DNA from 3 places in the Streptomyces angustmyceticus genome. Region 3 is predicted to be linked to each of the others. Evidence: riboswitches for the same ligand, from Rfam matches in the RefSeq annotation. Region 3 holds a riboswitch; each other region holds the start of a gene.
The links. A riboswitch is a leader RNA that binds a small molecule or an ion and turns the genes downstream of it on or off. The one in region 3 is predicted to bind cyclic di-AMP.
Positions count from the first base shown of each region.

Region 1 (10,192 bases), 2.7 Mb from region 3:
CGGGCCTGGTGCTCGACGCGGACCTCGCCTACTACCCGGGCGCCCGCCCGCTGCGCGCCACCCTGGGCGAGCGGCACGCCCCGGCGGCCCCGGGGCCCGTACCGCCCGGCTGCGGCGTCGATGCCGCCCTGGCCGCGTACGGCGACGCGCTGCGCGACGACCCGTGGCTGGACTCCTGGCCGGTGGTCCTCTCCGAGGTCACCCCGGTCCCGGGCCCCGACGGCGAGAGCTGGCAACTGGCCGACGCGGACGGCGAGTCGGCGCTGCCGCTGGACCCGCGCTGCCTGGGCCGTACGAGCCTGTGGCAGCTGGCCGCCATATCGGGCGGCGCGCCGATCACGGTCTTCGGTGAATGCGGCCACCGCGGCTTCCTCCCGCTGACCGTATGGGACCCGTCCCCGGTGTCCCTGTGATCCAGGACCCCGCCGCCCCGCCGGCCACGGCCTCCCGCCACCCGCACACGCCGTCCACCACCGAGCCACCGAGGAAGGGCATGACGACCACCACCACGCCCACGTCACCCACGTACACCGGCCCCATCAGCCCGGCCGCGCCTGACAGTTCCGCCCCCACTCCGCCCGCCCCGACCTCCCCGGCTCCCTGGGACGAGCTGGTGAGCGCCGCGCTCCTCGGGACCGAGCGGCGCACGCCCCCGGTGGCGGTGCGCTCCGGGCAGGGCGCCGCGGCCGCACTGCTCGACGCGGCCGCGGTGAGCACGGTGCGCCGGCGCGCCGCGCTCCGCCCCGCACCCGCAGGTGAGCGCCCCGCCCCGGCCCCCGCCGACCCGCGGCCCCCGTTGCCGCCCGCCGCGCGCCGCCGGCTGTCGCTGCTGCTCGCCGACCGCGGCGGCGGTGGAGGCGGCAGCCGCCGCGGCACCGCCCCCGACCTCACCGAGCTGCTCCCCCAGTGGCTGGCCGCCGCCGGCGAGTACGGCTATCGCGCCCCCGAGGCGCTGCTGCCCGCACTCCTCGACGCCGCCCGCGCCCGTACGGACCTGCGGCCCGCCGCGCTGGCGCTGGCGGGGCCGCGCGCCCTGTGGCTGTCGCGGCTCAACGCCGAGTGGAAATTCGCTCTCCGGGGGATCGGCGGCCCGGCCGAGCTCTCCGGCGACGAGAGCCCCGACGGCGTGCAACGCCACTGGGGGGAGGGCTTGTTCGCCGAGCGGGTCGCCCTGCTGACCGCGCTGCGCCGCCAGGACCCACGGACCGGCCTGGCACTGCTTTCCACGACCTGGTCCACGGAGCGGGCCGAGGACCGCCTGATGTTCCTCGACTCGCTGCGCGAGGGCCTCTCCGCGACCGATGAGCCCTTCCTCGAACAGGCCCTGTCCGACCGCAGCCGCAACGTCCGCGCCACGGCCGCCGAGCTGCTCTCCACGCTCCCCGGGTCCGCCCTCGCGGCCCGGATGGCCCAGCGTGCGCGCACCTGCGTCGGCCCGGACCGTACGGCGGGTGCGCCGGCGATCACCGTGGAGGCGCCCCACGAGTGCGACGCGGGCATGCAGCGGGACGGCATCGCGCCCAAACCGCCCGCCGGGCGCGGCGAACGGTCCTGGTGGCTGGGCCAGTTGGTGGAGGCGGCCCCGCTGGACGGCTGGCACGGCCGGTTCGGGGGCCGCGACGCGGCGGCGATCGTCGCGCTCCCGGTGGGCGACGACTGGCGGACGGAACTGCACGACGCCTGGTGCCGCGCCGCCGTGCGCCAGCGCAACGCCGACTGGGCGCGGGCGCTGCTAGGCGCGCCGGGCGCACCGTCCCAGGCCGCCGAGGTCGCGCCGGCCGGCTCGTCGCGGGACCTGACGAAACTGCTGACCGTGCTGCCGGACGCCGAACGCGCCCGGTGGGTGGCGGAGTTCATCGCGGTCCACGGCCTGTCGGAGGCGTTCCGGATGCTCGGCGTGTGCGCGGTCCCCTGGGCCGAGCCGCTGGGCGGCGCCGTCGTCGACGCGCTGGACATCGCCCGGGACGCGGGCAGCTACCCCTGGAGCTTCAGCGGGGTGATGGGCCTGGCCGAACGCTGCCTGGACCCGGCCGCGGCGGACCGTCTCGACCTGCTCACCGCCGTCACGGACGAGCCCGAGGGCGCCTCACCGGGCTCCGGCGGCTACTGGGCCGAGTCCTTCCAGCGCCTCGTCGGCACCCTGCGCCTGCGCGCCACCATGCACGCGGAACTCACCGCCCCCTCACCCACCGGCCACAACGCCCCGGACGACCACGACCCGCTGGCCGCCCCCGCCGACGCCCACACGAACCCCCGGACCGGGCCCGGGGCCGGGACCGGCGGCGAGGCCGCTGCCCCACCCCGCCCCACCCGACAGCCCCTGGCCCCATGACTGTCCGCTCCATGATCGTCCGCCTCATGACGAGACCCCTGCCCCGCGCCCCAGCCACCCCATCGGCGTCGGAGCCAACGCCCATGCCAACGCCAACGCAGGCGCCGACGCCCGCCTCAGGCGTCCCCGCCGCCTCAGACCGCCAGCGACCGGACGTTCGCGTTGACCCACTCCACGATCGAGGCCGTCGTCGCGCCCGGCGTGAAGATCTCCGCGACGCCCTGTGCCTTGAGCGGGGGGATGTCGGCCTCGGGGATGATGCCGCCGCCGAAGACCTTGATATCCGCGGCGTCGCGCTCCTCCAACAGGGCGATGACCTTCGCGAAGAGGGTGTTGTGCGCGCCGGAGAGGATGGACAGGCCGATCGCGTCGGCGTCCTCCTGGATCGCGGTGTCGACGATCTGCTCCGGGGTCTGGTGCAGCCCGGTGTAGATCACCTCCATACCGGCGTCGCGCAGCGCCCGCGCGATGACCTTGGCGCCCCGGTCGTGCCCGTCCAGGCCCGGCTTGGCCACGACCACACGGATCGGACCCGACCTGCCCGCCGCGCCCTGGTTCCCCGCCTGCGCTCCGTCATGCCGAGCCACACTCATCACTGCCTCCAAGCCATGCACGGCACTGTGGTGCCGCCGAGCCGACAATCGATCGCGCGACCGCGATCCGGCGGCCACGAGCGTGAACGAACGTTATCGCCAGCATCGCGTACCCAGCCGTTTCGTGACATCCGGGGAGGGGGAAATCACACACGGGACACGTTCGCTACGCGCCGTGTTCCGCGTGTCGTGACGCCATGGCCGGGCGGATCCGTACGCGCGGGGCGGGCGCTCGGGGAGTCGCAGCCGGGCCACCGCGCCGCCGGGCGCGCATCAGGGCGGGTACGCCGCATGTCCGCCGTCGCTGCGCATGGCTTCCCACGAGGGCATACGGGGGTCGAAGCCGCCTCCCGCGTGCCGTTCGGGAGGTCGGCCATGCAGGCCCTGCCCTTTCTCTCCGCACCCCTGGTGTTCGCGCGCCTCTTCGCCGAGCCGCTCCGGCGCGCCCGCCGGCTCCCCACCCGCACCCCTTCCCTGCTCGTGCGCAGCACGGTCGTGGAGCTGGCGGTGCTCGCCGGTCATCTCCTCCTCTACCCGACCGGCATCTCCCAGGAGCGCCCCGCGCCGGGAGCCGCCCCGCACCCCGCGACCGGCCCCCCGGAAGGGCACCCGGCGCCACAGCCCGTGCCGTCCGCGCCCGGCACACCCGGCACGCCCGGCGTGCCGTCGATGCTGCCGACGGAGGGCCGGGCCCATCCCCCGGTCCTCCTGCTCCACGGCTTCATCGACAACCGCTCCGTCTTCCTGCTGCTGCGCCGCTCGCTGCACCGGCACGGCTGGCGCCATGTCGAGGCGCTCAACTACTCCCCGCTGACCTGTGACCTGCGCAAGGCGGCCGAGCTGCTGCGCCGGCACGTGGAGGAGGTGTGCGCCCGGACCGGCCATCGCCGGGTGGACATCGTGGGCCACAGCCTGGGCGGTCTCATCGCCCGCTATTACGTGCAGCGGCTCGGCGGCGACACCCGCGTCCGTACGGTGATCACACTCGGGACCCCGCACTCCGGGACGGGCGTCGCGCCCTTGATGTCGGCGCACCCGATCGTCCGCCAGATGCGGCCCGATTCCGAGGTGATTGCGGAGTTGTCGCTTCCGGCGCCGCATTGCCGGACGCACTTTGTCGCTTTCTGGAGCGAGGAGGACCGGGTGATGGTTCCCGCCACTACGGCCAGAATCAATCACCCGGATTTGCATGCGTTCAATGTGCATGTCGCCGGTGTCGGACATCTCGCCCTGCCGGTCAACGGCACCGTCGCCGCGGGCATCCGCGACGCGCTGGCCTCGGCGGATCCGGCCGAAGGGGCCGCGGACGTCATATCGGTGGCCTGACGCCGCCACGGAACGGGCGGCCCGGTCATGCCCCTGCGCGCCGCCGGAACGGCGCCGCGGGACCGTTCCGATCATGGCGCGTTGCCGAACAATCCTCGAACGGGGTGCCAAGAGCTCGCATGGGACTGCCGAAAGGCGGCCAAATGCCCGGTCCGGCCGAACCCAAAACCTGTGGAAGATTGTCGCCGCCGCGTACCGCCGGGTACAGTCGCCGCTAATTCTCCTGCTGCCGAGGCGAAAGAGAAGTTGGTGAACGACCGTCACCCATCGGGGGCCCCGCTCCCGACCGGATCTGCTTCTGACGCCTCGTATGCGCATTATCCGGCCTACGACACCTACGAGCAGCAGCATTCCCCCTCGGGCAGCGCCGAATACGGCGATGGCGACCCGCTCTTCGGCTCGCTCCCCGGCTCGTACGAAACCGGCATGTACGACACCGGCTGCTATGACACCGGGACGCACGGCGCGGTTGCCCACGGCATGAGCGCCTACGGCACGGGCACCTTCCACACCGGCGGGTACGACACGGGGACGTACGACGCGGCGGGCTACGGCACCGGCGCCTACGACACCGGCGGCTACGCCCCGTCGCAGTGGGACACCGGCGCCTACGAGACGGGTGCCTACGACAGCGGCGCCTATCCCGCCGCCGACCCGCACGCGGCCGCCCCGGGCTACGACCCCTACGCGCACACCGCGTACGACGCCCCGGCGCAGGACGCGACCGCCTACGCGTCCCACGGATACGACACGGCGGCCTCGTACGAGACGACCGGCTACGAAGCCACCGCCTACGGGCACGGCGGGTACGACACCGGGAGCCACCCCACCGGCACGTACGACACCGGGAGTTACGCCGCCGTCGGATACGACACCGCCGGCGCCTTCGACACCGGCGGCCACCAGGCCACCGCGCTCCAGGAGACCGCCGACCACGAGGCCACGGCGATCTGGACGACCACGGACCGGAACCTCATCGCCGGCATCCCGGCCCAGGCCGGCCCGCCGCCCGAGGACACCGTCCTGTGGGACTCCACCCCCTGGAACGACACCGCGCACACCGACGCCGGCCGGCACGACGGCGAGCAGTTCGACGCCGACGTCTTCGAGGCCGGCCGGCCCGGGACCGACGGCACCTCCCCCGACGAGGGCGGCTTCGGCCACACCGGCGGCTTCGACAACGCCGCCCGCGCCGAGGACGGCGAGGCCGCCGCCGTGGCGGAGGCCATGACGCAGGCCATGCCGGTCACCCCTCCGGCCCCCAGCAGGCGGCGGGTCGCCGGGCCGGACGCCGGCACGACCGTCCGCGGCCGGGGCCGCAAGCGCCCGGTGAAGCGGTCGGCGCTGCTGACCGTCGCCGTCCCCTCGGTCGCCGCCATGGGCGTGTGCGCCGTGGCAGCCGCCGCCGTCACCGGATTCACCGGCGACGACAAGGGCGACGCGACCGCCCAGGCCGCGCCCGACCCGGGAGCCGTCAAACCGTCGGCGGCCAACAACAAGCTCGACACCCAGCTCGCCGGACTCAGCGCCAGCGCCGACGACTTCCGCGACCGGGCCAGCCGTACCCAGGAGCGGATCGACCTCAAGCAGCGCCAGGATCTGGAGCGCAAGCGCAAGGCGGAGGAGGCGGCCCGCAAGGAGGCCGCCCGCCCCAAGTTCGTGCTGCCGGTCACCCAGCACGGCCTGAGCGCCACCTTCGGCCAGGCCGGGGTGAACTGGATGTCCGTGCACACCGGCATCGACTTCCCGGTCAGCTACGGCACCCCGGTCATGTCCGCCACCGACGGCACCATCCGCACCCAGTGGAACTCCGCCTACGGGAACATGGCGATCGTGACGGCGCCCGACGGCACCGAGACCTGGTACTGCCACCTGAGCAGCACCAAGATCCGTTCCGGGTCGGTCAAGGCCGGGGACCAGATCGCCTATTCGGGCAACTCCGGCAACTCCACGGGACCGCACCTCCACTTCGAGGTGCGCCCCGGCGGCGGCGCGGCGGTCGACCCGCAGCCCTGGCTGCGCGACCACGGCCTCAACCCGAACTGACCGGCGCACCGCCGGGTGACGGAGCCCGTCACCCGGCCCGCGCGGCTCCTACAGCTTCTCCACCGGCGCGTACCGCAGCAGCAGCCGCTTCGGCTTCTCGCCGCCGAAGTCGATCGTCGCCTCGGCGTTGTCGCCGCTGCCCTTGACGCCGACGACCGTGCCCAGCCCGAAGCTGTCGTGGGTGACGCGGTCGCCGACGGCCAGGGAGACCACCTGGCGGTCGCCGGAACGGCGGGTCGCGAAGCCGCTCGGCCCCTTGGCGCGCGACGACAGGGCGGAACCGAAGCCGCCGCCTCCACCGCCCGCCGACATGCCGCCCATCGACGCGGAGGGCGTCGCCTGGCCCGTGCGCTTCCACTCCAGGTAGTCGGCCGGGATCTCCTCCAGGAACCGGGAGGGCGGGTTGTACGAGGGCTGGCCCCAGGCGCTGCGCATCGTCGAACGGGTGACGTAGAGCCGCTCGCGGGCGCGGGTGATGCCCACGTAGGCGAGCCGGCGCTCCTCCTCCAGCTCCTTGGTCTGGCCCAGCGAGCGCATGTGCGGGAAGACGCCGTCCTCCAGGCCGGTCAGGAAGACGACGGGGAACTCCAGGCCCTTGGCGGTGTGCAGCGTCATCAGCGTGATCACGCCGCTGCCCTCTTCGTCCTCGTCCGGGATCTGGTCGGAGTCGGCGACCAGCGCGACCTGCTCCAGGAAGTCGGAGAGGGTGCCCGGATTCTCCTCCCCTCGGTCCTGCTCGAACTCCAGGGCCACGGCGGCGAGTTCCTGGAGGTTCTCGATCCGGGTCTCGTCCTGCGGGTCGGTGCTGGCCTGGAGTTCGGCGAGGTAGCCGGTGCGCTCCAGGACGGCTTCCAGGATCGTGGCGGGGCCGGCGCCGGACTCGACGATGGTGCGCAGCTCCTCCATGAGGACGTTGAAGCGCTTGACGGCGTTGGCGGAGCGGGCCGCCATGCCGTACGCCTCGTCGACCCGGCGCAGCGCCTGCGGGAAGGTGATCTTCTCGCGCGCCGACAGGGCGTCGATCATCGCCTCGGCGCGGTCGCCGATGCCGCGCTTGGGGACGTTCAGGATGCGGCGGAGCGGGACGGTGTCCTCGGGGTTGGCGAGCACCCGCAGGTACGCGAGGACGTCGCGGACCTCCTTGCGCTCGTAGAAGCGCACCCCGCCGACGACCTTGTAGGGCAGCCCGACCCGGATGAAGATCTCTTCGAAGACACGGGACTGGGCGTTGGTGCGGTAGAAGACCGCGACGTCGCCGGCCTTGGCGTCGCCGGCGTCCGTCAGCCGGTCGATCTCGTCGGCGACGAACTGCGCCTCGTCGTGCTCGGTGTCGGCGACGTAGCCGGTGATCCTGGGGCCGGCGCCCGCCTGCGTCCAGAGGTTCTTGGGGCGGCGGTTCTCGTTGCGCTCGATGACGGCGTTGGCGGCGGACAGGATCGTCTGCGAGGAGCGGTAGTTCTGCTCCAGCAGGATCGTCGTCGCGTCCGGGTAGTCCTCCTCGAACTGGAGGATGTTGCGGATCGTGGCGCCGCGGAAGGCGTAGATCGACTGGTCGGCGTCGCCGACGACGCACAGTTCGGCGGCGTCCTCGGCGGGGCCGACCAGCTCGCGGACGAGGGTGTACTGGGCGTGGTTGGTGTCCTGGTACTCGTCGACGAGGACGTGGCGGAAGCGGCGGCGGTAGTGCTCGGCGACGTCCGGGAAGGCCTGGAGCAGATTGACCGTGGTCATGATGATGTCGTCGAAGTCCAGGGCGTTGGCCTCGCGCAGCCGCGCCTGGTACATCGCATACGCCTCGGCCAGCGTCTTCTCGAAACCATCGGCAGCCGTCCCGGCGAAGGTCTCCTCGTCGATGAGCTCGTTCTTGAGGTTGGAGATCTTCGCGCTGAAGGACTTGGGCGGGTAGCGCTTGGGGTCCAGGTCCAGATCGCGGCAGACCAGGGCCATCAGGCGCTTGGAGTCGGCGGCGTCGTAGATGGAGAAGGACGAGGTGAAGCCCAGCTTCTTGGACTCGCGGCGCAGGATGCGGACGCAGGCGCTGTGGAAGGTGGAGACCCACATGGCGTTGGCGCGCGGGCCGACCAGCTCCTCGACGCGCTCCTTCATCTCGCCGGCGGCCTTGTTCGTGAAGGTGATCGCGAGTATCTGGCCGGGGTGGACATGGCGCTCGGCCAGCAGATGAGCGATGCGGTGGGTGAGCACCCGGGTCTTGCCGGAGCCGGCGCCGGCGACGATCAGCAGCGGGCCGCCGGTGTGCACCACGGCGGCCTTCTGCTCGTCGTTGAGCCCCTCCAGCAGCGCCGCGGGGTCGATGGCGGGGCGGGCGGCGCCGTCGCGGTAGTACGCCTCCTGGGGCGGGGGCGCGTCGAACCTCCCGCCGAAGAGGTCGGCGGGGATCTCCTCCGGGGCCGGGCCGTGCTCGTCCTCGGGGGGCGGCGGGGGCTCCCCCTCGTCCTTGTGGCCGAGGTCCGCCAGGAAGCTGTCGTCAAAGAGGCTGCTCATCGCCCACCGAGTCTAGGCCGCCGCACCGACAGCCCGCCGCTGAGTCGCCCGATGCGGGCCGCTCCGGGGGCGGGCCGTGGCACCGCGGCAGGTCAGGCGGCCGGGAGGTGCGCGGACCGGTCGGCGGCTCGTCTACCCGAAACCGACATCTGTCACGACAACCCCCGCATCGCGTTCAGGTCACGAAAAGGTTTCGGGCATATCGAACATCAGCCTTCACAGGAGCCACACGAGTTGGCTAACGTCCTCGCTCAGGCAGCCCGCCTCCCCGTGGACGACAGGTCCGCACGGGCCGCCCACGCCGAGTCCGGCCCTGCCCTCGGGCACCCGGAGCCGGGGACCCACCAGCACCACCGGGGTGAATCGGTCCGGACAGCCGCCGTCCGCGGACATCCGGACCGTAGGGCAAGCCTTCCGTCAGCGACACCGCCCGAACCCGACAGCTAACCCGGTAGGCGGTCCACGGAAGGAGTCGCCGGCCTTGGCGTCGCATCGCAAGCCGCGCACCAGCATTCTCACCTCGCCCGGAGGACGACGAACGGCGGTCGGGCTCACCTCCGCCGCCCTCGCCTCGGCCACGCTGCTCTCGCAGTCCGCCGACGCGGCCCCCCGGGCGCCCAAGCCCACCATCGAAGAGGTCAAGCAGAAGGTCGACGGCCTCTACCGCCAGGCCGAGGTGGCCACCCAGAAGTACAACGCCGCCAAGGAGCGGGCCGAGACCCAGCGCCACACCGTCGACAAGCTGCTCGACGCCGCCGCCAAGCGGGCCGAGGAGATGAACGAGTCCCGGCGCCGGCTGGGCACGTTCGCCTCGGCGCAGTACCGCACCGGGGGCATGAACCCGACGGCGCAGCTGATGCTGGCCAAGGACCCGCAGCAGTTCTTCGACCGCAGCCACCTCATGGAGCGGCTGACCGGCCGGCAGAAGCAGGCCGTCTCCGACTACCAGGAGCAGCAGGCGGCGGCGGCCCGGCAGCGGGCGGAGGCGACCCACAGCCTGGAGCGGCTGCAGACCTCGCAGGCGTCCCTCAAGGAGTCCAAGCAGTCCGTCCAGGCGAAGCTGGCCGAGGCCCGGCAGCTGCTGTCCCGGCTGACCGCCCAGGAGAAGGCGCGGCTGGCGGAGCTGGAGCGCAAGAAGGAGGCCGCGGCCAAGCGCAAGGCCGAGGAGGAGGCCCGCAAGCAGCAGGAGCGCGAGCGGCAGCAGCAGCACGACGGGGGCGGGCAGAGCGGTGGCGGCGCCGACGACGGCTCGTCCGCCGGACCGTCGTCGAGCCAGGCCGAGAAGGCGCTCGCCTTCGCCCGCGCCCAGATGGGCAAGCCGTACGTCTGGGGCGCGACCGGGCCCAGCTCCTACGACTGCTCGGGGCTGACCCAGGCCGCGTGGAAGGCCGCC
Region 1 covers NZ_CP082945.1:3,230,661-3,240,852, forward strand. Annotated here, with positions in the region: gene K7396_RS14455 (SWIM zinc finger family protein) at 1-413, shown strand, start outside; gene K7396_RS14460 (DUF5691 domain-containing protein) at 494-2,332, shown strand; gene K7396_RS14465 (cobalamin B12-binding domain-containing protein) at 2,467-2,925, opposite strand; gene K7396_RS14470 (esterase/lipase family protein) at 3,301-4,251, shown strand; gene K7396_RS14475 (M23 family metallopeptidase) at 4,501-6,297, shown strand; gene pcrA (DNA helicase PcrA) at 6,346-8,799, opposite strand; cyclic di-AMP (ydaO/yuaA leader) riboswitch at 9,089-9,272, shown strand; gene K7396_RS14485 (C40 family peptidase) at 9,281-10,192, shown strand, end outside.
Region 1: another riboswitch for cyclic di-AMP. It lies ahead of K7396_RS14485 (C40 family peptidase); the one in region 3 lies ahead of K7396_RS02255 (C40 family peptidase).

Region 2 (10,192 bases), 1.6 Mb from region 3:
GCGGGAGGAGCGGTTGTGCTCGATCTGCAGAGCGAGTGTCGACTTTCCGCAGTCCATCGTTCCGGAGAAGAACACCAGCTCGGGCATGGGAAGTTGCGGGCCTTTCGGGCTCATGAGGGGAGGGACGGCGGGCGGGGCCGGGTGGGTCAGGTGCGGACTTCCAGGAGCGGCACCAGCTGCTCCACCGGGGTCATCGAGCCGTGCATGCCCACCATCTCCGATTCGCGGGGCTCTCGTTCGGTCGCGATGATCACCATGTCGGCGTGCGCGGCCGCGACGACATCACCGATCCGGGCCCGGACCCGGTCGTCGACCCCCGCCCCGAACCACCCCGCGGCGATGGCCTCTTCGCGGCTCGCCACCCACATCTGCTCGCCGACCACCTCGCGCCACACGGCGAGGACGTCGGCGGCCGCGCCCGGGTGGGCGTACACATGGCGTGCGCGGCCCTCGCCGCCCAACAGGCGTACGCCGGCGCGCAGTTCCCAGTCCTCGTCGAAGTCGATCCGGGACTCGGGGTCGAACGGGATATCGATCATGCCGTGGTCGGCGGTGATGTAGAGAGCGCTGCGCGGCGGCAGTTGTTCGGCCAGCCGCTGGGCGAGCCGGTCGACGTACATCAACTGGCCGCGCCAGGCGTCGGAGTCGACGCCGTAGCGGTGGCCCTTGCCGTCCACCTCGGAGTAGTACGTGTAGACGAGCGAACGGTCACCGGCGGCGAGCTGCTCGGCCGCGAGGTCCATCCGCTCCTCGCCGGACAGCCTGCCGTGGAACGTGCCACCGCTCAGCGCGACCTGGGTGAGCGGGGTGTGCTGGAAGTCCGGCGCGGAGACCTGGCAGGTGTGGATCCCGGCGGCGTCCGCGCGCTGGAAGACCGTCGGATACGGCTGCCAGGCACGCGGCTCGGTCCACGGGTACCAGCGCAGCTGGTTCATCAGGGCGCCGGTGGCCGGGTTCTCGCAGGTGTAGCCGGGCAGGCCGTGGGCGCCCGGCGGCAGGCCGGTGCCGACCGAGGCGAGCGAGGTGGCGGTGGTGGACGGGAAGCCCGCGGTGAGCGGGCGGCCGCTGCCGTTGAACGAGGTGCCCAGGAGGGAAGTGAGGAACGGCGCCTCCTCCGGGTGGGCCCGCAGCAGCTCCCAGCCGAGGCCGTCGATCAGGAAGACGCAGGCCCGGTCGGCGGGCGCCAGCTCCATGGAGGTGGCGAGGCCGGTCATGCCGAGCCCGGTGGCGATGGTGGGCAGCAGATCGGCGAGCGAGCCGGTGCCGTACCGGGGTACCGGGGCGCCGAGCGGGTCGAGCGGTTCGGGTTCCGGCCAGGCGGGGGCGGTGTGGACCATCAGCGGGAGGTGGGGGTGGCCGCGGTGGCCTCGGAGAGCGCCTGGGCGAAGGTGAGCGTCTCGCGCACCGAGTCCGGTCCGTCGCCGGCCTCGCTGACCCGCAGCGACAGGTCGTCGGCGGTGGAGGAGCCGGTGTAGCCGTGGTCCGCCTCGCAGTTGGGGTCGCCGCAGGCGGCGGGCTCCAGGTCCAGGCGGGCGACCGCGCCCCAGCCGATGGTGAGCACGACCTCGCGGGGCAGCTGGCCCGGGGTGTACGACTCGGGGTTGGCGACCACCCGGCTGAGCACCACGGAGGAGATCCGGCTCAGCTTGACGGACTCGGTGGAGGTGGTGGCGTACGGCGACGGGGAGGTGGCGTCGGCGGCCTGCTCGTCGGTGTGGCTGACGATGAAGCGGGTGCCGGTCAGGACCAGGACCGTGACATGGCGGCGCACCTCGTTGGCGTCGAAGGTCGTCTCCTGGTGGACGAGGTACGACACCACGGGCTCGCCGCCGACCGCGGCCTGCACCGCCTCGGCCACGAGCGTCGGGTAATAGCCGCTGCGCTCGATCGCCGCGCGCAGCCCCTGGGTCGTCGTACCGGTCTTAGCCATGGGGTCCATCTTACGGGGCGTACCGGGCCGCGAGAGCCTCAGTAGACGGGCAGCCGGCGGGGGCCGAGGTCGGTGGTGGCGGGGGCACGGGCCAGGCGGACGGTCGCTCCGAGGACGGACAGGCCGTGGGCTGCGACGACCACCGGTTCGAGGTCGACGCCGACGACCTCGGGGTGGTCGTCGACGAGCCGGGAGACGCGCAGCAGCACCTCGGCCAGCGCCGCGGTGTCCACCGGCTGGGAGCCGCGCCAGCCGAACAGCAGCGGGGCGGCACGGATCGAGCGGATCTGCTCCGCGACGTCGCGGTCGGTGGCGGGGATGAGGCGGTGGGCGACGTCGCCGAGCAGCTGGGAGGGCGCCCCGGCCAGACCGAAGGAGAGCACGGCGCCGGCGGCCGGGTCGATGGCGGCCCGGATGACGGTGTCGACGCCGCGCGGCACCATCGACTGGACGACCGGACGCAGGACTTCCGGGGAGCCGAGGAAATCGGTCAATTCGGCGTAGGTGCGGCGGAGTTCCGCCTCCCCGGCGATGTCGAGCCGGACCCCGCCGAGGTCGGCGCGGTGACGCAGATGGGGCGCGGTGGTCTTGAGGGCCACCGGATAGCCGAGGCGGGCGGCGGCGCGGACGGCGGTGTCCGGATCGGGGGCCGAGAGGACCGGCCGGGTGCGGATGCCGTAGCGGGCGAGCAGGGCCTCGGCGTCCTGGGACGGCACCGGGACGGAGCGGCCCGTGGGGGCGTCGGGGGTGAGGCGGTGCAGGAGGCGGTCGATGTCGGCGCCGGCCGCGGCCTCCTGGATGTCGTCGAACTCGGGCACCCGGCCCGGCTCGGCGGCCTCCCGTCGCCATGCGGCGTAGCGGACGGCCTCGGCGAGGGAGCGCACGGCGCGCTCGGCGGCGGGATAGGCGGGGATACGGAGGGGGTCGGACCGGCGCCGGGACACGGGGGCCGCGTCGGCGTCACGGCACGGAGCCGGCTGATGAGCCGCGAGGGCCGGCGGCGGCCCCGGGGGGAGCAGGGGGCGTGTGCGGTTCGACGGAACGGGCGGGGGAGGGGGTGAGAGCGGGGAGTGTGGGGTCGGGGTGGGGGCCCGGTGCGCGGGGCGAGCGGGCGCGGGGGCCGGGTGCGCGGGCGCGGGGGCCGGGTCGGACCTGTCCGGGGCGGGGGCTGCGGCTGTGGGCTCCGTCGACCGGGCCGGTGCCGGTGCCGGCGCCGCGAGGGTCTCGGCGAGGTCGTCCATGGCGAGGTGGACGACCGTCACCGGCTTCTCCGGATGTGCCTCGGCCGCGGTGCGCAGGGCGGCGGCGAGTGCGACGCCTTCGCTGTCGGCCGGTGAGACGGCGGACCCCTCCCCCACCCAGGGGATGGCCGTGACGATCACGGCGTCGCAGCCGTCGCCGGACAGCGCCTCGGCGAGGGCGGCCGCGAAGTCGTCCGGTGTGGCCGCGGAGGGCAGCACCCGGGGGCTCTGCGGGCGCAGCTGTTCGGTCAGGCAGGCGTCGTAGGCGAGGAGCGCCAGCGACTCGGAGTTGCCGAGGATGGCGATGCGCGGGCCGGCCGGGAGCGGCTGGGAGGCCAGCAGCAGGCCGGCGTCGATCAGCTCCGTGACCGTGTCGACGCGGATCACGCCGGCCTGGCGCATCAGGGCCGCGACGGTGCTGTCGGGGACGCGGACGGTGGGCACGGCGTGGCCGGGCGGCGCGGTGCCGTTGTGCCGGGCCCCCTTGGCGACGACGACCGGCTTGACGGCAGCGGTGCGACGGGCGAGCCGGGCGAATTTGCGCGGGTTGCCGATGGACTCCAAATAGAGGATCACGACGTCGGTGTCCGGGTCGTCGTACCAGTACTGGAGCAGGTCGTTGCCGGAGACGTCGGCGCGGTTGCCCGCGGAGACGAAGGCGGAGATACCGGCGATCCCGCCGTCACCGGGGCCGCGCGCGTGCAGCCCGCTGAGCAGGGCGATGCCGATGGCACCGGACTGGGTGAACAGGCCGATACGGCCGGCGCCGGGCATCCGGGGGGCGAGGGAGGCGTTCAGCCGGACGTCGGGGGCGGTGTTGATCAGGCCGAAGGCGTTGGGCCCGATGAGCCGCATGCCGTAGGAGCGGGCCTGGCGGAGCAGCGCGCGCTGCCGCTCCCGGCCCTCCGGGCCCGCCTCGGCGTAGCCGGAGGACAGGATCAGCACGCCCTGGACGCCGTGTTCGCCGCAGTCGCGGACCACGTCGGGGACGCGGTCCGCGGGGACGGCGATGACGGCGAGGTCGACCGGGTCGGGGATCTCCCGCAGGGCGCGGACGGCCGGTACGTCTTCGGGCCGCAGCCGTCGCATGCCCTCGGGGAAGGCGTGGTTGACCGCGTGCACCCGGCCCGTGAAGCCGGAGTCCAGGAGGCTGCGCAGCGCGGTGCGGCCGACGCCGCCGGGGGTGCGGCCGACGCCGATGACGGCGACCGACCCCGGGGCGAGCAGCCGCTGCACGGACCGGGCCTCGGCGCGCTGCTCGCGTCCGCGCATCACGGCCATGGACTGCTCGGTCGGCTCCAGGTCGAACTCCAGGCGCACCACACCGTCTTCGAAGGTGCGCTGGTGGGTGTAGCCCGCGTCCGTGAAGACCTTGATCATCTTGGAGTTCGCGGGCAGTACCTCGGCGGCGAACCGGCGGATGCCGCGCTCACGGGCGACGGCCGCGATGTGCTCCAGGAGGGCGGAGGCGACGCCCCTGCCTTGATGGGCGTCCTGGACGAGGAAGGCGACCTCGGCCTGGTCGTCCTCGGGGCTCTTGGCGGGCAGCCCCTGGTCGTTGATCCGGTCGTAGCGGACGGTGGCGATGAACTCGCCGCCGACGGTGGCCGCGAGCCCGACCCGGTCGACGTAGTCGTGGTGGGTGAAACGGTGCACATCGCGGTCGGACAGCCGCGGATACGGCGCGAAGAAGCGGTAGTACTTCGACTCGTCCGAGACCTGCTCGTAGAAGGAGACCAGCCGCTCGGCGTCGTCGGGGGTGATGGGGCGGATCCGCGCCGTGCCGCCGTCGCGCAGCACCACGTCGGCTTCCCAGTGGGTCGGGTACGCGTGGTCCGGCGGTTGCTGCATGCGGACAGCGTACGACCGGCCACCGACAACCGGCTCGGCGCGCGTACGCTCGGGGTGCGGGGCAGGCTGGGGATGCCGTCCACCGGCCTGCCGCACCTCCCTTGGGGAGACCAATGGCCACAAAAGGCCAGGACACAGGGCTGCCCAGCACGCCCGGCAGCGTGAGAGACTGGTCTAGACAACAGTCACGACTTTGAAGGGCAACACCATGGCAGAGCGCCGCGTCAATGTCGGTTGGGCCGAGGGCCTGCACGCCCGCCCCGCGTCGATCTTCGTCCGTGCGGCCACCGCCTCCGGCGTCCCGATGACGATCGCCAAGGCTGATGGCAACCCCGTCAACGCGGCCTCCATGCTCGCGGTCCTGGGTCTGGGCGCCCAGGGCGGCGAGGAGATCGTGCTGGCCTCCGACGCCGAGGGTGCCGAGGCGGCGCTCGACCGTCTGGCCAAGCTCGTCGCCGAGGGTCTCGAGGAGCTCCCCGAGACCGTCTGAGTCCGCCAGGACTCCCGCTCCACGCGGCGGCCCCGCTGTGACGACCGGTGACCGGTCGCCACGGCGGGGCCGTTTCGCTGTACCGGAATCCCCTTCCCGGGCGGGCCGGAATCAGGGAAGCCGGAAATAGCGCGCGGAATTCCGCACCCCCCTGCCCCGCCTCTTCTGCGCATTCGGGCAGCACAAATAAAACCTGAAGGCGGACAGCGGAAACAGGAACGCCGAATCGCGCTCTCCCTGAGCCATTCTGCACTTCTTTGTATACGTGGGTCTTGTTAAGAGCGGGCGCGCGCCGTGTTGACGGGCGGTTTCGGATTCCTCACCCGGGGCGCCTTCGGCTCCCCCGTCTCCGTCTCGGCGGGGCGCCGGAGCCGGTACACCGGGAGCGAGCGCTCGACATGGGCCGCCATCAGGGCGCGAGCCCGTTCCGCGTCCCCCCGGGCCACCGCGTCCAGCACCGCACCGTGTTCGTCCCACGACTCCCCCGTACGGGCGGGCAGTTCCACGGCGTACATCCACTCGATCTTGCGCCGCAACTGGGTCAGCAACGCGGTCAGGCTGGGGCTGCCGGCCGCCTGGGCCAGCGTCTCGTGGAACCAGCCGTCCAGTTGGCGCAGATCCGCGGGGCTGCCGTGCCGGGCCCGCTCGCGGCCGAGCCGCACCAGGCCACGGAGCACCTTGAGGTGCGCGGGGCTGCGGCGGGCGGCCGCGCGCGCCGCGCCCAGCGGCTCCAACAGGGCCCGGACGTCGAGGAGGTCGGCGGCCTCCTGCTCGGTGGGCTCGGCGACGCAGGCGCCCGCGTGATGGCGGGTGGTGACGAACCCTTCGGACTGCAGGGTGCGCAGTGCTTCACGGACCGGCACCCGGGAGACGCCGTAGCGGGCCGCCAGGATCTCTTCGATCAGCCGGCTCCCCGGCGCCAGCGCGCCGGAGACGATGTCGTCGCGAATCGCCGTGCACACCGCATGCGCGGAAATATGGCCTCGCATCTTCCGTGCCTCCGCCGTAATCCCCTCGAAACGCCGCCGGTCGGCGACTTTTCCGTGACTCTATTCGACCGGAACGGCTTTTCCGACGGACTCCGATTATTCATGGATATTTTTTGGCCAGAAGGCGCGGGCCGTGCGGCGTATCGGGGGCGCACCCGCCGCGTGCCGGGCACGCCGAAGCCCCGGCCGGGGAGCCGGGGCTTCGGGCGGACGCTCGTGCGGCTCGGGCCCCTCGGGGCGCGGTGCCCGACGGGGCTCCGGGTCAGACGTTGACGCCGTGCGAGCGCAGGTAGGCGACGGGGTCGATGTCCGAGCCGTAGTCGGCACCGGTGCGGGCCTCGAAGTGCAGGTGGGGGCCGGTGGCGTTGCCGGTGGCGCCGGAGAGGCCGATCTGCTGGCCCGGGGTCACGTGCTGGCCGACGGAGACGCCGAGCGACGACAGGTGACCGTACTGGGTGTACGTCCCGTCGTTCATCTTGATCACGATGTTGTTTCCGTAGGAGCCGCCCCAGCCGGCCTCGACGACGGTGCCCGTGCCGACGGCGTGGACGGAGGTGCCGGAGGCGGCGTGGAAGTCGATGCCGGTGTGGCTGCCCGAGGACCACAGGCCGCTGGAGGCCTTGTACGAGGTGGACACGTAGGAGTCGGCCACGGGGGCGACAAAGGTGTTGAGGCGCTTGCGCTCCGCCTCCCGGGCGGCGCGCTCCTTGGCCTTGCGGGCGGCCTCGACGCGTCGCTTGGCCTCCTCGGCCTGCTTCTTGGCCACGGCCTCGGCCTTCGCCTTCGCCGCTGCGGCCTCCGCCTCGGCCTGCTGCGCGTCGGCCTGGGCCGCGACGTGGTTGGCGAGCTCGTCACCGAGCACGACGGCCTGCTGCAGACCGGTGTCGTGGGTGCGCGCCTGGTCCGTGGCCGCCAGCGCCGGCGAGGCCACGGAGGCGACGACGCCGCCGGCCGCGAGGGTGGCTATGCCGGCGATGTTGCGGGTCGACCGAGCGGGGCGGCTCGCACGACGGTGCTTCCCGGTGGCACGGATGAACGCCATGTACGGGCTTGTCCTTTCCCTCCTTCTCGCCTACCGGGTTAGCTGACGGGTTCGGAGCAGGAAGGTCTCCTACGGGCTCCTCCGGAGGGGAGTCCGATTCACCCCAAGGGACTCTGGGTCCCCGGCTCCCCTGGCTCGCACCGTACGGGGACTCGGCGATGACTGTCCGGTGCCACGGTTGTGGCGGACTTGTGACGAACAGCCGGACCGACGCTAAACGTGGCAACTTTCAATCGGCAAACAGATCCGCTTTTTTGTGCGGGATCCCACAAGAACCGAGGTGTGGGCAGCGATATACCGGACATACGGCAACTCCCGTGGCGGACCATCGCCACGGGAGTTGCTTTGTCGATATGTGACCTGCCGTCACACGGTGGCCTAGCCGCCGACGACCGTCACCTCGCCGATGCCCAGCGCCTTGATGGGCTCGGCGATCTGCGCCGCATCGCCCACCAGGACCGTCACCAGCCGGTCCACGGGGAAGGCGTTGACCGCCGCCGCGGTCGCCTCGACCGTGCCGGTCTCCGCGAGCCGCACGTACAACTGCGCCTGGAAGTCGTCCGGCAGGTGCTGCTCCACCTGGTCGGCGAGCGTGCCCGCGACGGCCGCCGCGGTCTCGTACTTCAGTGGCGCGACCCCGACGAGGTTCTGCACGGCGACATCCCGCTCGTCGTCCGTCAGCCCCTCTGCCGCAAGGGTGCGCAGCACGTTCCACAGGTCGTCGAGCGCCGGGACGGTGGAGGCGGTGTCCACCGAGCCGCTGATGGCGAGCAGTGAGGCGCCCGTGGCGCCCTCGGGGGACGTGGGAGCGGTGGAGCGCAGTACCTGGCCGAAGGCGCGCACCCCGTAGGTGTAGCCCTTCTCCTCCCGCAGCACGCGGTCCAGACGGGAGGTGAGGGTACCGCCCAGGCAGTAGGTGCCGAGGACCTGCGCCGGCCACACCCGGTCGTGCCGGTCGGCACCGATGCGGCCGATGAGCAGCTGCGTCTGGACGGCGCCGGGCCGGTCCACGATCACCACGCGGCCGGTGTCGTCGGCGACGATCGGCGAGGCCTTCAGCGGCTCGGCCGTCGAGCCGCTCCACGCGCCGAGCGTCTCGGCGAGCGCGGCCTCCAGGTCGACGCCGGTGAAGTCACCGACGATGACGGCGGTGGCCGTCGCGGGCCGCACATGGGCGTCGTAGAAGGCGCGGACGGCCGCGGCGTCGATGCGTCCGACGGTCTCCTCGGTGCCCTGGCGCGGCCGCGACATACGGGACGTGGCCGGGAACAGCTCCTTGGACAGCGCCATCGCCGCACGCCGGGCCGGGTTGGCGAGCTCGTGCGGGATCTCGTCGAGACGGTTGCGCACCAGCCGCTCGACCTCGCTCTCCGGGAAGGCGGGGGCGCGCAGCGCGTCGGCGAGCAGGCCGAGCGCGCGCGGCAGCCGGGACGCCGGCACCTCCAGGGAGACCCGTACGCCGGGGTGGTCGGCGTGCGCGTCCAGAGTGGCGCCGCAGCGCTCCAGCTCGGCGGCGAACTCCTCGGCGTCGTGCTGGTCGGTGCCCTCGGACAGGGCGCGCGCCATGATCGTGGCGACGCCGTCCAGGCCCTCGGGTTCGGCGTCCAGCGGCGCGACGAGGTTGATCTCGACGGCGACGACCTGCTGGCCGGGGCGGTGGCTGGTCAGGAGGGTCAGCCCGTTGGGCAGGTGGCTGCGGTCGGGGGCAGGGAAGGCCCACGGCCTGGGCGCGCCGCCACGGGGCTGCGGGTGAAAGTCCATGCTGCTCACGGGGGAATCGGCGTGGGTGGTGGCGTCGCTCACTGGTCCGCCTCCCCTTCCTCGGTGTCGGCGGCGTCGGTCGGCTCGGTGGGCTCGTAGACCAGCACCGCGCGGTTGTCGGGGCGCAGCCGGGCCTTGGCGACCGCCTGCACCTCCTCGGGGGTGATGTCCAGAACGCGCTGCACGGCGGACAGCGCCAGCTGCGGGTCGCCGAACAGGACGGCGAAACGGCACAGTTCGTCGGCGCGGCCGCTGACCGTGGCCAGCCGGTCCAGCCATTCGCGCTCCAGCTGGGCCTGGGCCCGCTCCATCTCCTCCGGGGTCGGGCCCTCGGCGGCGAAGCGCGCCAGTTCCTCGTCGACCGCGCGCTCGATGCCGGGGACCTCCACCCCGCCGGACGTCTTCACGTCCAGCCAGCCCAGCGAGGGCGCACCGGCCAGCCGCAGCAGACCGAAGCCGGCCGCCACGGCGCTGCGGTCGCGGCGCACCAGCCGGTTGTACAGGCGGGAGGACTCGCCGCCTCCCAGGACGGTCAGCGCGAGGTCGGCGGCGTCCGCCTCCCGGGTGCCGTCGTGCGGCAGGCGGTAGGCCGCCATCAGGGCGCGTGCGGGCACGTCCTCCTCGACGACCTCCCGCAGCTCGCCGCCGATGACCTCGGGCAGCGTGCCGTCCCGCGGGGGCTGCTTGCCGTCGTGCCCGGGGATCGAGCCGAAGTACTTCTCCACCCAGGCCAGCGTCTGCTCGGGATCGATGTCGCCGACGATCGACAGGACGGCGTTGTTGGGCGCGTAGTAGGTCCGGAAGAACGCCCGTGCGTCCTCCAGGGAGGCCGCGTCCAGGTCGGCCATCGACCCGATGGGCGTGTGGTGGTACGGGTGCCCCTCGGGG
Region 2 covers NZ_CP082945.1:2,061,009-2,071,200, forward strand. Annotated here, with positions in the region: gene K7396_RS09420 (thymidine kinase) at 1-87, opposite strand, end outside; gene K7396_RS09425 (alkaline phosphatase family protein) at 147-1,337, opposite strand; gene K7396_RS09430 (DUF5998 family protein) at 1,337-1,930, opposite strand; gene K7396_RS09435 (bifunctional acetate--CoA ligase family protein/GNAT family N-acetyltransferase) at 1,969-5,022, opposite strand; gene K7396_RS09440 (HPr family phosphocarrier protein) at 5,231-5,512, shown strand; gene K7396_RS09445 (GntR family transcriptional regulator) at 5,788-6,501, opposite strand; gene K7396_RS09450 (M23 family metallopeptidase) at 6,764-7,543, opposite strand; cyclic di-AMP (ydaO/yuaA leader) riboswitch at 7,556-7,711, opposite strand; gene K7396_RS09455 (M16 family metallopeptidase) at 7,922-9,304, opposite strand; gene K7396_RS09460 (M16 family metallopeptidase) at 9,343-10,192, opposite strand, start outside.
Region 2: another riboswitch for cyclic di-AMP. It lies ahead of K7396_RS09450 (M23 family metallopeptidase); the one in region 3 lies ahead of K7396_RS02255 (C40 family peptidase).

Region 3 (8,206 bases):
CGCCCGGCCGCCAGGTGCTCCGGAGGACCGGGCGGTCCGGCGGCGCGGGGCCCCGGCGTCAGGCGCGGGGCCCCGGCGTCAGGACGGGATACGGAACACGCCCGAGCCGCCGAGCGCCGGCGCCAGCCAGTCGGGGGCGGCGGTCCGGAAGGTCCCCGGCGGCACCGCGCCGGAGCCCTCCGGGATCAGTCCGAGGAGGGGCGCGCCCGCTGCCTCGGGCAGATCCGCCAGATTGCAGCGGGAGGCCAGATCGGGCTCGGCCGGCCAGCTGCCGATGACGACGCCCGGGGAGTCGAGCCCGTACGAGCGCAGCGCCAGGGCGGTCAGCGCGGTGGCGTTGAGGGTGCCCAGGCCCGCCTGGGCGACCATCAGCACGGGCGCGTCCGCCAGCCGCGCGGCGTCGGCGAGGGTATGGCCCTCGGCGTCGAAGCGGACCAGCAGCCCACCCGCGCCCTCGACCAGGACCAGATCGTGGGAGGCGTCCAGTTTCGCGGCGGCTTCGGCGACGTCCTGGGGGCGCACCGGCGGCAGACCGGCCCGCCGGGCGGCCGTCGAGGGTGCCAACGGCTCGGGGAAGCGGGCGAGTTCGAGGGTGGTCACCGGGCCGGCCAGCCGTTCGACCTCCGCCGCGTCACCGGTCTCGTCCGCCGTGACACCGGTCTGGGCGGGCTTGAGCACGGCCACCGACCGTCCCCGGGCGAGCGCCGCCGCGGCGATCGCGGCGGTGGTCACGGTCTTGCCGATCTCCGTGCCCGTGCCCGTCACGAACAGCACCGACATGTCTTCCTCCGACTCTGCGCGGCCGACCCGCGCGGGCTCTGGCGAATGGTGCCGGGCGACCGGCCCTGGGGGTGTCGCCCGCCGAGGGGCGGCGCTGGCCGGCCGGAACGGACCGGGCCGGCCACCGCCGGTGAGTTCAGCCCTCCCGGGCCGCCGCGCACACCGCGGCGCAGATGCGGGCCACATCCTCGTCGCCGGTGATGTACGGCGGCATGGTGTAGATCAGATCCCGGAACGGGCGCAGCCAGACGCCCTCCCGGACCGCGGCCCTGGTCGCCGCCGCCATGTCCACCTCGCGGTCGAGCTGGACCACGCCGATCGCGCCGAGTACGCGCACCTCGCGCACCCCGGCCAGGCGCGCGGCCGGTGCCAGACCGTCCCGCAGCCCGGCCTCGATCCGCTTGACCTCCTGCTGCCAGTCCTGGGACAGCAGCAGCCCGATCGAGGCGTCGGCGACGGCGGCGGCGAGCGGATTGCCCATGAAGGTGGGGCCGTGCGCCAGCACCGGCAGGGCGCCGCGGGAGATGCCGTCCGCGACCGCCGTCGTGCACAGCGTCGCCGCCAGGGTCAGATAACCGCCGGTCAGGGCCTTGCCCAGGCACATCACATCCGGCGCGATGCCCGCGTGGCCGGCGGCGAACAGCGCGCCCGTACGACCGAAGCCGGTGGCGATCTCGTCGAGGACGAGCAGGACGCCGTGCTCGTCACAGGCCTCCCGCAGCACCCGCAGGTACGCGGGGGAGTGGAACGACATCCCGCCCGCCCCCTGCACCACGGGCTCCACGATCACCGCCGCCAGCTCCTCGGCGTGCCGGCCGATCAGCTCCCGCAGATGCGCCGCGTACGCCGCGTCGGGTTCGGCGCCGAAGCCGGCCGGCGGCGCGTCCGCGAAGATCTGCCGCGGCAGCACCCCCTGCCACAGCTCGTGCATCCCGCCGTCCGGATCGCAGACCGACATCGGCTGCCAGGTGTCGCCGTGGTACCCGCCGCGCCAGGTCAGCAGCCGCTGTTTGCGCGGCTTGCCGAGTGAGCGCCAGTACTGCAGGCACATCTTGACGGCGACCTCGACCGACACCGAACCGGAGTCGGCGAGAAAGACGTGCTGCAGCGGCTCAGGGGTGATGTCGACCAGCCGCTTCGCCAGCCGCACGGCGGGCTCGTGGGTGAGCCCGCCGAACATCACATGGCTCATCCGCTCCAGCTGGCCGCGCGCGGCGTCGTTGAGCACCGGGTGGTTGTAGCCGTGCACCGCCGACCACCAGGAGGACATCCCGTCCACCAACTCGTCCCGGCCCTCGACCGGTTCGCCCAGCCGGAGCCGGACGCCCGATGCCGACTCCACCAGCAGCGGTGCGGCGGTGCCGGGCATCGGCCCGTACGGGTGCCACACATGCTGCCGGTCGAGCGCGAGCAGGGCGTATGGGGTGAGCGGTTCAGGCATTGGGCGGCAGGTCGGTACCGGCGCCGCGGCGGCGCACCGAGACCAGGTCGCGGCGGGTGTCGTCGGAGGGCGCCGGGACGGCGGCCTCCTCCACGGCGGTCTCGGCCGGCTCGTCGGCGTCCGGCCTGCGGTGCTCGGGCAGCGTCGTGGTGTCGGTGCCCTCGACCTCGAAGCCGGCGTCCTCGATCATCGCGAGGTCGTCCTTGCCGGCCTGCCCCTCGCTGGTCAGGTAGTCGCCGAGGAAGATGGAGTTGACCAGGTGCAGCGCGAGCGGCTGCATGCTGCGCAGATGCACCTCGCGGCCGCCGGCCAGCCGTACCTCGATGTCCGGGCAGACGAAGCGCACCATCGCCAGGATGCGCAGCGCCCGCTGCGGGGTGAGGTTCCACTCCTTGGCGAGCGGGGTGCCCTCGAAGGGGATCAGGAAGTTCACCGGGACGGAGTCCGGGTCCAGGTCGCGCAGCGCGAACACCACATCGACGAGGTCGGCGTCGCTCTCGCCCATGCCGGCGATCAGACCGGAGCAGGCCGACATGCCGGCCGCCTGGGCCTGCTGGACGGTGGAGACGCGGTCCGAGAAGTCGTGCGTGGTGCAGATGTCGCCGTAGGTGGCTTCCGAGGTGTTGAGGTTGTGGTTGTACGCGTCGGCGCCCGCCGCGCGCAGCCGCCCGGCCTGGCCGTCGGACAGCAGCCCGAGGCAGGCGCACACCTCGACGCCCTCGTTCTGCTCCTTGATGGCGGAGATGGTCTCCGAGACGCGGTCGACGTCCTTGTCCGTCGGCCCGCGGCCGCTGGCCACCAGGCAGACCCGCTTGGCGCCACCGGCCACCCCGGCGGCCGCGGCCTTGGAGGCGTCGTCGGGCTTGAGCCAGGTGTACTTGAGGATCTCGGCCTTGGAGCCCAGCCGCTGGGAGCAGTAGGAGCAGTCCTCGGGGCACAGGCCCGACTTGAGGTTGACGAGATAGTTGAGTTTGACCCGCCGCCCGAACCACTGGCGGCGTACCTTTCCGGCCGCGGCCACGACATCGAGCAGTTCGTCATCGGAGGTGGCCAGTACGGCCAGCGCCTCTTCACGGGTCGGCAACTCGCGCCGCAGTCCCTTGTCCACCAGTGTGTTCAGCAGGTCCATGGCGCTGATCCTCGCGTACGCCCCCGCCCCCGGCCAAGGAGGATTCCCACAACGAGCCGCGATCGAGGTGTGTGTATCGCCACACCGTGGCCCTGCGGAACGACCGCTAACGTCTATCGACAGCCCACAATCGAGGCCGACAGACGAAGGACGCCGATGCCGCAGGACCCCGCCCCGCCGCTGCTTCGCGACACCTCCCCGGCAAGGCCCGCCGCGCCCGCCGCCGCGCCCGGCGGCCCGTCCGGCGCCGGGGCCTTCGACTGGCTCGATGCGGCCGGTGCGGCGCGCCGCGACGCCGGCCTCGTGCGCACCCTGCGCCCCCGCCCGGCCGACTCCCCGCTGCTCGACCTGGCCGGCAACGACTATCTCGGGCTCGCCCGGCACCCCGAGGTCACCCGTGGCGCCGCCGACGCCGCGCACCACTGGGGCGCCGGCGCGACCGGCTCCCGGCTGGTCACCGGCAGCACCGAGCTGCACGCCCGGCTGGAGGCGGAACTCGCGGAGTTCTGCGGCTTCGAGGCCGCTTTGGTGCTGTCCTCCGGCTATGCCGCGAATCTCGCCGCGGTCACCGCGCTCACCGCCCCCGGCGCCCTGATCGTCTCCGACGCCGGCAACCACGCCTCCCTCATCGACGGCTGCCGGCTCTCCCGGGCCCGTACCGAAGTGGCCCCGCACGCCGACCCGGAGGCCGTGCGCGCCGCGCTGACCGGCCACGACGGCCGGGCGCTCGTCGTGACCGACGCGGTGTTCTCGGTCGACGGGGACGCCGCGCCGCTCCCCGCGCTGGCCGAGGTCTGCCGGACCCGGGGCGCCGGACTCCTCATCGACGACGCGCACGGCCTGGGGGTGCTGGGCGAGGGCGGCCGCGGCGCGCCGTGGGCGGCAGGACTCGCCGGCGACGGCGATGTGGTGACCACCGTGACGCTCTCCAAGTCGCTCGGTTCCCAGGGCGGTGTGGTGCTCGGCCCGGCCCGCGTCGTCGAGCATCTGGTCAACACCGCCCGGTCGTTCATCTTCGACACCGGCCTCGCCCCGGCGGCGGCCGGCGGCGCCCTCGCGGCGCTGCGGCTGCTGCGCCGCGAGCCGCGGCGCGCCACCCGGGCCGTCGCGGTCGCACAGGGGCTGTACGAGCGGCTCACCGCGGCGGGGCTGACGGCGGTGCGCCCGGACGCGGCGGTGATCTCCGTGCGGGCCCCCTCGCCGGAGGCGGCGCTCCGCTGGGCCGCCGACTGCCGCACGGCCGGGCTCGCGGTCGGCTGCTTCCGCCCGCCGTCCGTGCCCGACGGGATCTCCCGGCTGCGGCTCACCGCCCGCGCCGACCTGACGGATGATCAGCTCGACGCGGCGGTCCGCACGATCGTGGCCACCGCGCCGGGGGACTGACCCCGGCGACCGCTCGTCCCTCCGCACCCCGGTACGGCGGCCGGCCCGACGACGGGCCGCCGTCCGCGCCGTACGTCGTCCACGCCGGTCTCCGTACGCCGCGACCGTCCGGCGTACGCCGCGCCCGGCCTCGTCACGGTGCCGGGGAGTGCCGGAGGAAGGCCCCGCGCAACAGGGCCCGCAGGGTGTCGGCGGCCGGGCTGCCGCCGGGGCGGTAGGCCACCGAGATCCGGCGGTGCAGCTCCGGTGGGTCCAGCCGGCGGACCCCCAGCGGCGTCATCGACCCCTCCGCCACCATCTCCGGCACCACCGCCACCCCGAGCCCCGCGCTCACCAGCGCACACACCACCGCATAGCTCGGCGACTCACAGCGCACCGCCACACTCGCCCCGGCGGCCGCCAGCGTGGCCTCCACCTCGCGCCGGTTGGGGTTGGCCGGCGCCATGCTGACCAGCGGCTGACCGGCCAGTTCGCCGAGCGGCAGCCGTCCCGGCCCCGCTGACAGGGCATGACCGGGCGCCGTGACGAGCACCAGTTCCTCGGCCAGCAACGGCTCCAGACGCACCCCCTCCGGCGCCGGCATCGCCTCGCCCGGCACGTACTCGTGCGTCAGCGCGAGATCCACCTCGCCCAGCGCCACCGCCCCCGCCGCCTGCGGCGGCACGTACTCCGTGACGCTCAGCTCCACATCGGGGTGCGCCCGCCGGAACGCGCTGAGCGCGGGCGGCAGCAGATGGGTGCCGGCGGTCATGAACGTGCCGACCTGCAGCCGCCCGCCGGACAGCCCCGCCAGCCGGGACAGCTCGTGCCGCGCCTGGTCCAGCTCGTCCAGGACCCGCCGGGCGCGGACGAGCAGCAGCTCACCGGCCGCCGTCAGCCGCGCCCCGCGGTGGTGGCGCACCAGCAGGGCCGCACCGGCCTCCCGCTCCAGCTTGGCGAGCTGCTGGGAGAGCGCGGGAGCGGTGTAGCCCAGCCGGGCGGCGGCCCGGGTGATCGAACCGGCCTCCGCCACCGCCACGAGGGCGGCCAGTCGTGTGGGGTCGTACATAAGAATCCCTTTAGGCTCTCCATGAAAGTCCGCAATACCCATTAAAGGCTTCGACCGGCGAGACTGCGGTCATGGACGGACAGCTGATCGCCTTCACCCCGGTCGCCGCCGGCATGGTCGCCATGCCGGGCGCGGACTTCGCGGTGGTGGTGCGCAACGCACTCGACTCGCGGCGGGCGGGGGTGGCGGCCGCCGTCGGCGTCGCGGGCGGGCTGCTGGTGCACACCGCCCTGGCGGTGGCCGGGCTCGCGGCGGTGCTGGTCGCCGAGCCCGCGCTCCTGGAAGCCGTCCAACTCCTCGGTGGCGGCTACCTGTTGTACCTCGGCGCCCGCGCCCTGGCCGCGGCCGTCCGCCGCCCCACGGCCACGACGGACGGCACGACGGACCCCGCCGCCGCGGCCCCGGCCGGCACCCGCCGCCCGCCCGCTCGGCAGGGCGCGGCGCAGAGCCTGCGCCAGGGTTTCCTGACCAACGCGCTCAACCCCAAGGCCCCGGTGCTCTTCCTCAGCCTGCTCCCGCAGTTCGTCCCGGCGGGAGCGCCCGCGCTGCCCCGGACGCTGCTGCTCGCGACGGTGATCGTCGCCATGGCGCTGGTGTGGTTCCCGCTCGTCGCGCTGCTCGTGGACCGGCTGGGCGCCTGGCTGCGCCGCCCCTCGGTGGCCCGCGCGCTGGAAGCCACCACCGGAGCGCTGCTCACGGCCCTGGGCGGCATCCTGCTCGTCGAACTGGCGTTGTCCTGAAGGCGGTCCGCCCCCGCAGGGGCAGAGCTGTCACCGGTTCGTCCGCGGGGCGGCGGAATCCCCACGGAGAGCGGCCCGTGCGGTGGCGGCCGCCCGCCACCGCACCCGGGCACGCGGGAACGTGACCGGGCACGGGGGTGAACCCGCAGGTCAGCCCACGCGCCCGTACGTGACGGAACGGCTCCAGATCCGCTCCAGCCGCACCACGCTCCCGGCCTTGGGCGCATGCCACATCCGGCCCTGGCCCGCGTAGATCCCGACGTGGTAGATGCCGCTGCGCGAATGGAAGAAGACCAGATCGCCGCGTCGGCGCGCGCCTGCCGGGATGCGCCGGGTGCGGCTGTACTGCGCGGCCGCGGTGCGCGGCAGGGCCCGGCCGGCGCGCTTGAACGAGTACAGCGTCAGCCCCGAACAGTCGAAGGCGTGCGGCCCCTGGGCGCCGTACCGGTAAGGAGCTCCGCTCTTGGACGCCGCGATCCGTAGCGCGTGGACGGATACGGACGCGGCTTCCGCGTTCCCGGCCGCTCCCGGAGCGACGGTGGTCCCGCCGAGCGTGACCAGCGTCAGAGCGGTGACGGTGCCGGCGCGTGCCAGCAGATTCGGCGTATGCATGCGCACGGTCATGCGCAAACCCTTCGTCAGCCGCCTGCGAAGGAAGACCTGTCGGGTTCGGGCAGGCGAAGATGCCCGGCCGTGCGTACGGCTTCACCCCAAGAGGTCCTCGGCCGTGCTGGCCGGGACCCCGTCCTGCTCGGGTCCTCCGCTCCCGCCGATCCACATCGTCGACCGGTCATCCGGCACGGCGGCGGGATTGGGCGCCCGTGCGGACCGCCCCGTCGCTGTGGCGGGGTCTTGTCGTCGAAGGGATCGTCACGCACCCGGCACCCGAATTCCGAGCCGAAAATGCCGTATGTGAGATGGGTCACAATTGACCCGAATGGTTAGTTTTGTTCCCTCAGGTGCGGCAGCGCGGGGTGTTGCACCCCGCGGACCAGCGGCGAAACATCCGCGACCGGGGGAATTGCGTTCGCCCGCGCAATTCGTCGCCTCCTCAGATCGGGTGCGGACGCTACGCCGTCTGCGCAGCCTCTCCGTGTGTCCCCGCGTCAGTTCTCCCCGGGTGGCGGCATCGTCACGAGCCCGGCCCGGCGCTCGCCGTCCAGCACGCGCAGTGCGCGGGCCATCGTCGCGGAGTGCACCTCGCTCTCGCCCCGGCTGTGCATCAGCGTCAGCGCGTCCCGCAGCCGGGCGGCCTTGCCGACGAGCGCCTGGGCGGCCCGTAGTCCGGTGTAGGTGCCGCCGCAGCGGGCCGGGTTGATCCGGCCGAGCAGATCGAGCACCTCCAGATAGCTGTCGACGAGTTCGCCCTCGGCGCGGGTGAGCGCGGGCAGCGGCGGCGGTTCGGGCGGCAGCATCGCGCTCACCGCGCCGCGGGCCGGAGCGCCGACTGCTTGCGGTCGCGGGTGATCTGGTCGATCAGGCCGTACTCCTGCGCGGCGCGGGCGTCGAAGATCTTGTCGCGCTCGATGTCGGCGGCGATCCGCTCGCGGGGCTGCCCGGTGTGCCGCGCCAGCATCTCCTCCAGCATCTCGCGGGTGCGCAGCAGCTCCCGCGCCTGGATCTGCAGATCGGTGGCCTGCCCCTGGACGGGTTCGCCGAACGACGGCTGGTGGATCAGGACCCGG
Region 3 covers NZ_CP082945.1:505,466-513,671, reverse strand. Annotated here, with positions in the region: gene bioD (dethiobiotin synthase) at 79-780, opposite strand; gene K7396_RS02280 (adenosylmethionine--8-amino-7-oxononanoate transaminase) at 917-2,221, opposite strand; gene bioB (biotin synthase BioB) at 2,214-3,350, opposite strand; gene K7396_RS02270 (8-amino-7-oxononanoate synthase) at 3,507-4,733, shown strand; gene K7396_RS02265 (LysR family transcriptional regulator) at 4,867-5,781, opposite strand; gene K7396_RS02260 (LysE family transporter) at 5,853-6,521, shown strand; gene K7396_RS02255 (C40 family peptidase) at 6,672-7,145, opposite strand; cyclic di-AMP (ydaO/yuaA leader) riboswitch at 7,150-7,316, opposite strand; gene K7396_RS02250 (hypothetical protein) at 7,628-7,936, opposite strand; gene K7396_RS02245 (ATP-dependent Clp protease proteolytic subunit) at 7,942-8,206, opposite strand, start outside.